Regions from separate parts of the Lacticaseibacillus sp. 866-1 genome, predicted to be linked through region 2. Evidence: predicted binding sites of a transcription regulator. Region 2 holds the regulator's gene; each other region holds the start of a gene.
The links. Region 2 encodes LexA, which represses DNA repair genes until DNA is damaged. Its sites were predicted from a motif close to CNAACANNTGTTNG; they were not measured.

Region 1 (4,191 bases), on a different contig from region 2:
CGCCGCTGAGCGCAGTGAACGGCACCGGTGTTTTACCCTGGGCCTTGACCTGGTCCAGCAGGTAATTGCGCAGGATCCACGGATCATTGAGAGATTGCTGGGTGAGCGTGAACAGGTGGTCCAGTTTCGTTTCTGAGATGTGTAGGGCGGCTGCGACCTGGGCCTTGGTCAGACCCGTTAATTCAAAGTTAGCTTGCAGTTCGTGGCGAGTGGCCGCCATTTGTTCGGGATTTAGTGACATTTGATCGTCTCCTTTTAGTTGTAATGACATTATAAAAATTATGCGGTTGGAATGGCACCGAGTTGTGAGACGTTTCAAGCATATCGTTTCATCAAAGCCAATCCTCATTGTGCGCGAAAGGGGCGACTTTTGGTACAATGGACGTAATTCTTGCCATTATTGGCTAAATTTCTGGGGGCACAGCGGTGAAAGCAATTGAACTGATCATCAACGAGTATGCAGGAAACGCGCGCACGAAAAAGCTGATTCCAAGTCTAATTGCTGCGCTCAAAGAGCAGTACACGTTTGCCACCACGACCTACACGCACGAGGCCGGGGACGCGCACAAGGCGATTGAGCGAATTGTCGCCGCAGTCGCGCCAGGCGCTGCCCAGCCCCAAATCGTGGTCATCGGCGGCGATGGCACGCTGCACGACGTGATCAATGGTTTGCAGGAGCTCGGGCGGCCGGACATTCCGGTGGGCTACGTGCCTAACGGGACTGGCAACGATTTTGCCCGGGCGCATGGCATTCCCTTGGAGCCACTGGCGGCAGTTGCGGCCCTCAAAACTGCGCGGCCGCACGAGGCGCGCATCGGCAAGGCCGAGACTGAGGAGTTCGGCACCCTGTATTTTCTCAACAATTTTGGCATTGGCGTTGACGCGCGTATTGTTTACGACACCAATCACTCGCGGGCTAAAGCCATGCTCAACAGCGTTCACCTGGGGCAGCTCTCGTACACTGCAAACATTTTAAAGGCGGTCACGACCCAGCACGCGTTTAAGGCGACTGTCGGCGTTCAAAAAGCCGTGGTGATCCCCAACACATTTCTTTGCGTCTTCACCAACCATCCGTTTCTGGGCGGCGGTCTGCGGCTCTTTCCGGATGCCGCGCAGGATTGGCACCAGCTCAGTTTTGTCCTGGTGCGCAAGGAGAAATGGCGTATCTTGATCCAGGTCCTGGGCAAAATTCTCAGCGGCCAGTCGGTTCACCCCAAACTGGCCCACATCAAACGCCAGCGTTTTCGCTTTGAGACTGAGGCGCACGAGCACATTCAGCTGGATGGTGAGGAATACAACGCCCCGGTTCACGGTGTGCTCAGCCAAACCGATCAAATCATGCTGCTGCCAGCAGCCCAGGCATAACCTCAAAGGCCCGCTTCCAGTTGGAGGCGGGCCTTAGCTGACGTTTTGTTAAGGCTTAGCGGTTGACGTAGTGCGTCATCCAGACGGCAAAAATCAGCGCCAAGACAAGTGATAAGGCAATCGTGATCAACCAGCCGCCCGGCGTGTGCATGAAGGGCAGCGGTACGTTTTGTCCGAAAAAGCCGGAGATGATAGTTGGTGCTGTCAGGACAATCGACCAAATGGTGAGAAACTTCATGGTGTCGTTCAGGTTGTTGTTGAGGATGTTGTTGTAGGTGGCTTCCAGCTGCGCCAAGTTCTGGCTGCCCAGGCTGGTCATGTCGACTAGCTGCCGGGCTTCGATCAGGACGTCTTCCAAGCGCTCCTTTTCCTCTGGCGTGAAGCCGTGGTAGACTGAAAGACCCTTCAGCTGTTCGAGCACGCTTTGGTTCTGCCGAGTCGCGTTGCCCAGGTAAAGCGCGTTGGTTTCTAGGTCAGACAGCTCCAGCAGGCGTTTGCGGGTGGTTTTGTCGCGCAGCGCGAGGGCAATTTGATGGCGCTCAGCGTCGGCTTTTTCCATCAGCGGCATGAAGCGCTGGGTGATCAGGTACAGGCTTTCCAGAAGAAACTGGTAGGCGCTCAGCGCGCGCGGTGTGTCGAAGCGCTGCGTGAATTCTTGAACCAGACTCGCCGCATCGGCGTGGCCGAATGTCAATAGATCGTGTCCTTTGATCACAAACGTCATCTGATGCGTTTCGGCCTGTGCGGCATCACCATCCGCGTCAGGAATGTTGAACACCAGCAGAAAGGTCTCGGCCAAACTGTCGTACTCGACGTGGGCGCGCTCGTGGCGGTCAATGGCGTAGCCGGTTTGCTCGGTTGAAAGTGTATACTGCCTAGTGGCGATCCCGACCGCCTGGGCGTCGTCCAGGTTGATATGATGCCACGTCCAACGTGCTTCTGCCATGATGTGCCTCCCAGTTTTGTTGCCCTTATCATACTGCATAACGAGCGGCGCCGTCACCGCAGGGAAAAGTCGCCCGTTTGCGAAATAAAATAGCGATAAGGGTTGGCACCGAACATATGTTTTGGTGTATACTGAAGCTACGAAAAAGAGAGGACGTATACTATGGTTAAGAAATCTGCCAATGGGCAACCGTCAATGGACAGTGGCGCCCGCGAACAGGCGCTGGATGCGGCGCTGAAAAAGATCAAGAAACAGTTTGGCGACGGCGCGGTCATGAAGATGGGCGACAAGTCCTTGACCAACGTGTCGGTCATCTCCACGGGGATCTTATCCCTGGATCTGGCGCTTGGCGTCGGCGGCTTTCCTAAGGGCCGGGTGATCGAGATTTACGGCCCTGAAAGTTCAGGGAAAACCACGATCGCGCTGCAGGCGGTCGCCAGCGTGCAGAAGAACGGCGGCACGGCGGCGTACATCGACGCTGAAAACGCGATGGATCCGAAGTACGCCGAAGCCCTTGGCGTCAACATCGACGACCTGCTGCTGTCTCAGCCGGATACCGGCGAACAGGGACTGGAAATTGCGGACGCTTTGGTTCAATCTGGGGCGGTCAACATTGTGGTCATCGATTCGGTGGCGGCTCTGGTGCCGCAGGCCGAAATCGAAGGCGAAATTGGGGATTCTCACGTGGGCCTGCAGGCGCGTATGATGTCTCAGGCGCTGCGGAAGCTGACGTCGACGATTTTTAAGACTCAGACAATTGTCATTTTCATCAATCAGCTGCGTGAAAAAATCGGCGTCATGTTTGGGAACCCCGAGACCACGCCAGGCGGCCGTGCGCTGAAGTTCTACGCGACGATTCGCTTGGAGGTCCGCCGGGCGCAACAGGTTAAGAACGGCACTGATGTTGTCGGCAACATCGTCAAGATCAAGGTCACCAAGAACAAGGTGGCACCGCCGTTCAAGACGGTTGAAACGACCATGAGTTATGGCCACGGGATTTCACCGGAAGCCGACATGCTGAACCTCGGGGTCGATCACGACATCGTGGAAAAGGCCGGGTCTTGGTATTCATACAACGGCGAGCGGATCGGGCAAGGCGCGGATAACGCGACAAACTACCTGATTGCCCATCCCGATGTGACCGAAACCCTGCGCAAACAGCTGCAAGAGACCCTGTTTGGGAATGACGACGATGATAAGGACAAAGACGCCGAACCGGCTGAGGCTGATCCGACAACCTTGGACATCGACAGTTCAGACGACAAATAAGCGTAAACAAACAGGCGCTGCGAGAAATTTCTCGCAGCGCCTTTTCCTTTACGCTCAGATCAGCCGCTTACGCAGTGAACCCGAAATGAAGTCAGTCAACGTGACCAGAATGATGATCCCGTAAAGGATGATTCCGACTCGGCTCCAGGAGCGGGTTTGAATCGCGAAAATCAGTGGGGTACCGACACCGCCGGCACCCACCATGCCCAGGATCGAAGCGGACCGGATGGCCAGCTCGAAGCGGTAAAGGGTGTTCGAAACAAATTCCGGCATTAGCTGGGGCAGGCTGGCAATCAGGGTGACTTCTAGCCGCGTGCCCCCGGCAGCCGTAACGGCTTCACCGGCGCCCCCGTCCATGTTTTCGATCGCTTCGGAGAACAGCTTGGCCAGCATGCCGACCGAGTGGAACCCGACGGCCAGGACCCCGGCGAAGGAGCCCGGGCCCACGGCCTTGATGAACATCAGGGCCAGGACGATTTCAGGAAAGGTCCGAATCGCCGTCAGGACAAACTTACCAGAGCGAGTCGTCAACCAGAATTTGTTGCGCGTGTTGGCCGCCCAGAAAGCGAAGGGCAGGGAGATGATGGCGGAGATGAACGTCCCTAAAAAGG
Region 2 (4,191 bases):
GAATGGCGCCCATGATCAGCGCTGGCACCATCGCGAGCGCGGAACCAAAGTAGGGGATCAGGTTCAACGGTGCCGCCAGCATCCCAAAGATCAGGCCGTAGCGCAGGCCGATGATCGAATAGCCGACCATGAAAATGATCCCGACGGCGATGGCGACGGTCAGCTGGCCTTGCACGTACGAGCCGACCTTGACGTTCATCTCGTGCAGCATGTCGCCAAAGCTCTTGCGCTGCTTGGTTGGGACCAGGTGCAGGATCATTGGCGTGAACTTGTTGCCCTCTTTGAGCATGAAGAACAAAATGATCGGCGCGGTCGCCACGGTAACCACCACGGTGCCGACAGTGGAGATGATCGAGGACAAGGACGACAGCGTCCCCGACAAGATGGTCGAGCCGCGCTTGGAGACCCAAGTTTGGATCTCGCCGGCGAACTGACTCAGCTGCTTGTCGCTGAAAATGTTCTGCTGGTTATTCAGGTCGGTGATCCACCGGACGAACTCGTCCCAGTAAGTCGGAGTCGCATTAATGAAGCTGCGCAGCTGGCTTTCGATGGGCGGCACAACGCGAGTGATGGCTAGGACGATCAGCCCAATCACGAGGAGGAAGACCAACGCGATGGCCAGCAGTCGGTTGAGGCCGCGCTGATGCAGCCAGTTGACGACGGGGTTGAGCATGTAGAACAGGATTCCGGCGAGGATGAACGGCGGGGCGACGATGCTCAGAAAACTGACCACAGGCTGAAACACCCAGGCAATTTTGGTGAAAATAAAAATCGCGAGCAACGCGAGCACCAGATCGACCAGGATCACGGCAAACTTGTTGTTTAAAAACCGCTGGTAAAACTGTGAGCGTTTCGTTTGCATGCGCGCACCCCTTTGAGTTTGTTGACTACTTCTATGATACCTAAATGAGGGGGTGAAAGCGAATCCGGCGCAAGGCTGATTTGTTTGTGAATTGTAAAGAATAAATGCCAAGTGCCGGCCGAATTGCCCCGAATGTAAATTGATTATATACAGAACCTTTACAAAAGCAAGATTTCGGGTATAATCAGAACTATCAAAATTACGAGAGGGGGGCGTCCAATGAGTATGAAAGTCATGAAGTGGAGTCTGCGCGCATTGATCGCAGTGACCGTGGTCCTGCTAGTCATCAATACCGTGCTCGGAATCGGGCTGATCGCAGTCGACATGTTGTTCGGCGGCGTCTACCTGATGCAGCGCAATAAGTGCGACCGCCGGCAGCTGCACCGGCTGGACCTGATGCATCGCTTCTAGGGTTCACATGAGACCGCTTGGGCGGTCTTTTTTGATGCTTTCCTAAGCTGCGGTCCTTTTGCTTGCAAACAAGCGTTCCCGCTGGTATGATAAAGAAAACTAGAGAGCGGAGGCGGACGGCCATGCCATCCCAAGCAAGTCAGAAACGTTGGAAGCAGATCCTACACACGATTCATGATTCAATTCAAACCAATGGGTTTCCACCAACCGTGCGGGAAATCGGCAAAAACGTGGGCCTCAGTTCCAGCTCCACGGTCGCCGCGTACCTCGACCGGCTCCTGGCGGAAGGCTACATTGCCAAGGACCCGGCCAAGCCGCGCACGCTGATGCTGACCAAAGCCGGCTTGTCATACATCGGGATTGCCGAAGAAGGCATCCCAATCGTCGGTACGGTTGCCGCCGGGGTGCCGATCACCGCGATTGAGAACATCGATGGCTATTTTCCGATTCCAGATGATCTGGAGTACATTGCAGATGACCTGTTTATCCTGGAAGTTTCCGGTTCGTCCATGATCAAGATCGGCATTCTGGATGGCGACAAGCTGATCATCAAGAAGCAGGAAACCGCCGAGAACGGTCAGATTGTGGTCGCCATGACCCAGGACGACGAGGCGACGGTCAAGCGCTTCTACCGCGAAAACGGCGGTGTGCGGCTGCACCCGGAAAATGATTCCATGTCGGACATGTACTTCGACGACGTCTCCATTCTGGGTGTGGTCGTTGGCCTGTACCGCAGCGAAGTTAAATAAGCACAAACGTCAAAAGGCTGAGCCATCAAGCGGGTTTAGCTCAAAGCACAAGCGCCCCTGCGCCACGATTTGTTTTTAAAATCGCGGTGCAGGGGCGTTTGTGCGCTTGGACGTTGCTTTATGGAACGCGACTAAGCAATTTTGGCTTACTTTCTCTTTAATGTTTAATGGTGCTGAGGTCGTCGTTTTTGACCTGCCGAAACAGGGGCCCGTCCGGCAGTTGTTTGATCTTGGTCGCACTGAGCTTCTGGAAGACCCATGTGCTGCTTTGCGCATTCGGCTGCGCGCGGCCGGTGAAAGTGTATGTGTGCTTGCGCAGGACCAGCCTGGCGGCAAACACCCCGGCACTGGCCGTCGCATAACCGGCCTGAGCCTGCGAATAGCGCTGGACGTCCACAAAGTAGCCATCAGTTGAGGCGGTGATCTGCAGGACTTCACTCGCATCCGCAGTGTTGACCCAGTAGTGGCCGATCAGATCATCCATGCCGGCCTTGGTGTTGGGCCGTTTTTTCGGTGCCGCCTGTTTGCTGATTTTGACGCTGCTGCTCGAGCTGGTTTGCGGCGCTTTTTTTTGACTGCCGCAGCCGGCGAGGACCAGCACCAGCGCAGCGCTAAGCAGAATTTTCTTCAATGTATTTACCTCACAGATGTTGCACTAAGGTCATGACGATTGGGATCACCACGATGGCAAACAGGGTGGTTGCGGAGACGGTGATCGCGGCGTTTTTCGAATCGGCGCCGTACAGCTTGGCGACGACCGGGGCGTTAGTCATGACCGGCATGCAGGACTGCAGGATGAAGACTTGCTTCATGAGCAGCGGGACCGGGGCGAAGGCGACCAGCGCGTACATCACCAGCGGCGCAAAGACGAAGCGCCCAGAGAACACGCCGAGCAGTTCGCGGTCGAAGCGGATGTTTTTGATGCCGGCCTGGTACATCGCGATGCCGATGAAGAACATGGAGCCCGGGATGGTCAGGTCACCAACGTAGCCTAAAGTGGCCGAGAGAAAGCTCGGCAGCTGCACATGCAGCAGGACGAGCACGACGCCGACCATGAAGCCCAAAAGCGGCGGCGAGAAAATTTTCCCCAGCGTCTGCTTGAGGTCAAAGTGGGCGGCGTGCGGGCCGTCGCGCTGGATCAAGTAAACCCCGATCGTCCAGAAAATGGTGGTGTTGGCCATGTAGTAAACCAGCACATACGGCACGCTTTTCGGCCCAAACAGCGCCAGGTTGACCGGCAGGCCGATAAACACCGTGTTGGAGTTAAAAAACATGGACTTGAACAGGCCGCGGCGCTTGGGGTCAACGCGAATCACGCGCGCCACCACAAAGGACAGGGCAAACAGGATGGCCATCGACAGCACTGGAAAGCGCAGGTCCGGCAGCAGTGCCGCCAGCTCCCTTGCGGAAAAGCGCGAGCAGATGGTTTCGATCATGTAGGCGGGCAGGGCGACCTGGGTGACGACCTTGGCGATCACACGGCTGGAGCGGTCGTTGAACCACCCCAGGGCGGTCAGCCCGTAGCCGATGGCGACCAGGATCAAGATCTCGGAGACCCCGCCTAAACTTGAGAGAAAACTAGTCAAAAAATTACTCCTCACATGCGGCAAACACCTTGCCGCTGGTTTTTCGCTGCGAGACTAAACGGTCAGCAGCGTTTGGATCAGGACGTCGAAAGCTTCGACCGGCCACGCCGGCGCGGCAAAATTCATGACACTGGGGACCAAAGCGACGGTGGGGCCATCGTACTTCGCCAAGAAGCGGTCGTAGTAGCCGGCGCCAAAGCCGATGCGGGCGCCGGTGGCCGGTACGAAGGCGACCCCGGGCACGATCACCAGGTCGGGGTGCTGATCGACTGCGGCCTCAACGTAAGGGGGCTCGGGGATGCCGAACTTGCTGGTGACGCGATTGGCGCTGCCTGGGTCTTTCAAAAAGGCCATTTGGCGGTGCGGCATCACGCGCGGCAGCAGCACCGTTTTGCCGGCCTGCTGCGCCGCTTCGATAATGCCGCCGGTGGTCACTTCGATCGGGCCGCTGACGGTGGTGGCGATAGTGCGGGCGGATTGCCACTGCGGCAGCGCCAGCAGCTGGTCGATCAGGCCGGCACTTTCGGCCTGCGTTTGCTTGGCCGCAGCGTTGAGCCGCTTGAGCTGGGCCTTGCGGAATTCG
Region 3 (4,191 bases), on a different contig from region 2:
CATCAGGTCAGCGAGCAGTACGGGCTGGACGTTGAGGAAGTCATGCGCCTGGCGGATGACCAGGATTACCATTTCTCACTTTAACTGAAAACGCGGCTGAGCCATAAAGCGGTTTTAGCCCAAAACACAAGGGCCTCTGAGCCGCGGTTCGTTCTTAGAATCGCGATGCAGAGGCCCTTGTGTACTTGGACGTTGATTTATTATGTCTGGCGCCGATTTTGGGTTCTCATTCGTAGCTGTTGCCGCCGTTGTGGCCGCCGACCAGGCTGGCCCGCTGAATCGCGGTGCCGCCGCGCAGTTTACTTTTGGCGTAGACGACTGCCGTGAAACCAAATTTCGTGCGCAGTGTGTCCACTGTGCGGGCCAAATCGGTCGTGCGGACCTGCTCGGCCACCGGTTGCAAAAGACTGAGCTGCTCGCCGGTGTCTGGACCCAGCCGGCCCGTGTACACGGCGATGTTGCGGATCACCTCGCCATGCCAGTAGCGGCGAAACAGCATGATCAGGGCTTCGTTCAGCTCATCGTTGCGATTGGTGGGGAAAATGCGCAGTGCGTGGCTGAAGCCGCTTTTGCCTGAAGCCTCTGCGGCCGCATAGGAAAAGCCAATGCCGAGGCTGATGCTGCCGGCCTTCTTGTGATGATGGCGGAGCCGGGCGGCCACCTGCTCACCGATTTCCTTGATCACCAGCTCGATTTCGCTTTGAATCGCGTAGTCGCGTGGCAGCACTTGTGAGTTGCCGATGCTTGGTGCTCTAGTCACCACGCGCTTGGCGATGGTGGTGCGATCGATGCCCCAGGCCAGGGCAAACAGCTGCTGGCCGATGATACCCATTTCCTGTTCCAGTAGGTAAGGGTTAGCGTGCGCCAGCTCGTAAATCGTGGTAATGCCCAGCCGCCTAAGATGCGCGGCGGTGCGGTCGGCGATGCTCCACACGGCAGTCATGTCGTCGATCGACCACAGCTTTTCCGGTACCGTGGCGTAGGAGATCTCGCCAATGAGATCCGGCTGATGTTTGGCGTACACATCCAAGGCAATCTTGGCCTGGACCGGATTTTCGCCAATGCCGACGGTGGTGTAAAGGCCCAGCGCATGGTACACCGCCTTCTGGATGCGCTTGGCGACTTCCCGTGGCGTCTTGCCAAAAAGGCGCCAGGAGTGCGTGAGGTCCAGCACCGACTCATCGATCGAATACGGCCACAGGTCCGAATCGGCGACGAAGCGGCGAAAGATGTCGTTGATCTGCAGATTGCGCTGGATGTAGAGGTTCATGCGCGGCGGGACCACCATCAGGTTCGGGTCATCGGGCAGGTCGCGCTGGCGGCTGACGTTTGCCTGCAAGCCGTACTCTTTCTTCGCGATCGGCGAGGTGGCCAGAATCAGGCCGCCGTTGGTATTTTCCTGCTCAGACATGACGACTAAGGCGACCTTCAGCGGGTCCCAGCCGCGGGCGACCGCCTCAACGGAAGCGTAGAAGGATTTATTATCGATTAAAAAAACGACCCGGTGCGGCTCGTTTGCATAAATAGACGGTTCACTCATCGCCAATCACCTCGAGGTTCATTATACGAACAAACGTTCTATTTTGGCAAGCAATTTGATTCGCAGTGAGTGCTATAATTTTAATGTTCAGATTAAAAAATGAGGTGAAAGAATGTCAGTATTAACAGATTCATACACCCTGCCAAATGGGGTCAAGATCCCGCAGGTCGGCTTTGGGACCTGGCAGATTCCTAATGGAGACAAGGCTTATCAGGCGGTGACTGAGGCGTTGCGCCAGGGTTATCGGCACATTGATACGGCCCATGGCTACGGCAACGAGGAAAGCGTGGGCAAGGCGATCCGCGATTCTGGGATCCCTCGCGATCAGATTTTCGTGACCTCGAAGCTTCCGGCAGGTGCGAAGACGGCGGAGGCAGCACAACAAGCCTTTGCGGAGTCCATGGCGCGGCTGGACCTCGGCTACATCGACATGTACCTGATCCACGCCCCGTGGCCGTGGGAGGAGTTTGGGGCCGACTACCGGGTGCAGAACCGGACGGTGTGGGCCCAGATGGAATCCTTCTACACCAGTAAAAAAGTGCGTGCGATTGGGATTTCTAACTTCAACGTGCGCGACCAGGAGGACCTGTACGCGCACTGCAAGATCAAGCCAATGGCGCTGCAGCTGCAGTATTACATCGGTTTTACCGAAGATGACAACGTCCAGTGTGCTAAGGAGAACGGCCTGTTGGTCGAGGCCTTTTCACCGCTGGCAACCGGCTTCTTGCTCAACAATGATGCGGTCAAAACCGTGGCTGCGCATTACGGCACCGGGGTGGCTCAGGTGGCGATCCGCTACGTCCTGCAAAAAGGGCTCCTGCCGCTGCCAAAGGCGACCAGCCCGGCGCACATTAAAGCTAACACCGAGTTGGACTTTACGCTCAGTGCTGAAGACATGAAGACGCTGGACAGCCTGAAGGACACCGCACCAGGTGAGGACAATAACCGGTACTGAGACAATAAAAAACACGCCTGATTTTTAGGCGTGTTTTTTGGTGCCATCTGACGCGGCTGCCAAGCTGGGGGCGCGGGTGAAGCTGTGGTCTGGATGGGCGTCGATCAAGCTTTGATCGGCCGTGAGAATCACAAACCGTGAGTGGGTGCCTGCCAGCGCCTGGTTGGCGAAGCTCAGAAAGGCACGCGTCTCGGTCGGCACCATTACGGCGGGCAACCCTTTGGCCAAAATCACGGACCGTTTGCCCATGAGGCCGCGGAAGAATTGGACATAAAGACTTTCCGCTGGGGTCAGCTGGCTTGCGGGCTGATCTAAGAACAGGGTGTCTTGGCGCAGCGCTTCGGGCAGCTGGTTCAGGGCCGGGCCGCGACTGTTGATGAGCAGGTTGGCGCGGACCGACAGATAGGGCACGATGCCGGTGTCGGTTTCATCGACCAGGGCCAGCGCCTTGGTGCAGCCGCCGCTGACAAAAGCCTGGGTGTAGGCGGCGAACGTCTGACTCAGCGAGTCAGCGGAAACAAAGACAAAACTGGTGGTTCCCGGCGCGAAGAGGGTCTGAACATGATCGCGGAAACTTTGTGCCATTTGGGGATGAAAAAGCGTCATAGACAAGGCTCCTTAAGAATTGACTTGATCGGTTGAAGACGCGGTGTGCAGCAGCTGCCGCCTGAGTAAACTCAATTCGGCAAGCGCGGCAGTACCTTGCCCTAAAATAATCGTGCCACACCCGGTCAGCAGGGTCGGGACAAAGCCATAAAGTTGGTGCGACGGCTGTGGGGCATTCGGCGGCGGGCCAGGAAAGAAGAGCCCGGGGCCGGTAAACTCAGTCAGTTTGTGCTCAAACAGTGCCTTGAGGCTTTGGGTCGCCGTGCTGCTGGACACCGTGCGGCTGAACTCGGCGGTCAGTGCGTTGCGGCTTTGCGTCATCAGCAGGTGATTGAGCGAGTCGCTCAGCAAGAATGTGACCAATCCGACGAACAGGAAGGCCCCGACAAACACCAATAGGCTTTCCACCACGTATTGGGCAGCGACGTCAAACGGACTTTTGCCCAAGATCAGGTAGGTTTCCGACTCTGCCCGCCGGTTGTGTGCGGACCACCAGCCGAAGCCAAAACTCAGCAGCAAGGTGATCGCAACTGCCAGCCACCACGTAGCCACATACCGGCCATCAAGGGAGGCATAGCCGGCCTTGACGGCTTGCACGACTCGGCTGGAGGTCGTCTGCCCATTGGTCGTCAGCATCTCCAGGCGGTTGAGAAAGCCTTGGCGCATGTTGGCATTGGCGTGGCGAAGCGTCCATAACGCCAGACTGGTGAGACAAAACAGGGCGGCAAGCAGCAATTCGCCGAAGTAAATGCGTTTACGATATCGAATGGCACTGGTTACGCGCTCCATGAACCGCATGCTTGTCACCACCTTTTGACTCAAAGTATAACGGGCAGTTTTGAACAAAGTGTGAAGCCGACGCGAAAAAGTGGGTGTCAAAAAAGGCCCTGATTCACATCAGAGCCAAACAAGGTTATTTGCCGGTTTGCTTGGATGGCCGGACCTCGCCATTGGCTTGGTCGGCAACCTTGGCAGGGTAGCTGCTGAGCACGCTCGAATCATTTGCGACCTCGGGGGCGTCAGTGCTGAAGTCAGACATAGTTGACTGGTCATTGTTTTGGCTGAACACCGAGGTCGACTTTTTCCCGGC

Region 1: a site for LexA is predicted at 2,421-2,434, ahead of recA (recombinase RecA). Genes of this name have one in related genera too.
Region 3: a site for LexA is predicted at 1,567-1,580, ahead of JUE30_RS00585 (Y-family DNA polymerase). Genes of this name have one in related genera too.

Annotation. Positions count from the first base shown of each region.
Region 1 is NZ_BOLU01000011.1:23,261-27,451, reverse strand. Features, by position in the region: gene JUE30_RS04800 (DUF2316 family protein) at 1-241, opposite strand, end outside; gene JUE30_RS04795 (diacylglycerol kinase family protein) at 427-1,365, shown strand; gene JUE30_RS04790 (magnesium transporter CorA family protein) at 1,421-2,311, opposite strand; gene recA (recombinase RecA) at 2,507-3,580, shown strand; gene phnE (phosphonate ABC transporter, permease protein PhnE) at 3,635-4,191, opposite strand, start outside.
Region 2 is NZ_BOLU01000005.1:71,728-75,918, reverse strand. Features, by position in the region: gene JUE30_RS03000 (AI-2E family transporter) at 1-862, opposite strand, end outside; gene JUE30_RS02995 (hypothetical protein) at 1,082-1,273, shown strand; gene lexA (transcriptional repressor LexA) at 1,396-2,022, shown strand; gene JUE30_RS02985 (hypothetical protein) at 2,180-2,653, opposite strand; gene JUE30_RS02980 (AEC family transporter) at 2,664-3,608, opposite strand; gene JUE30_RS02975 (5-formyltetrahydrofolate cyclo-ligase) at 3,663-4,191, opposite strand, start outside.
Region 3 is NZ_BOLU01000001.1:99,664-103,854, reverse strand. Features, by position in the region: gene JUE30_RS00590 (hypothetical protein) at 1-84, shown strand, start outside; gene JUE30_RS00585 (Y-family DNA polymerase) at 227-1,540, opposite strand; gene JUE30_RS00580 (aldo/keto reductase) at 1,653-2,495, shown strand; gene JUE30_RS00575 (branched-chain amino acid ABC transporter ATP-binding protein) at 2,520-3,101, opposite strand; gene JUE30_RS00570 (hypothetical protein) at 3,114-3,899, opposite strand; gene JUE30_RS00565 (LTA synthase family protein) at 4,015-4,191, opposite strand, start outside.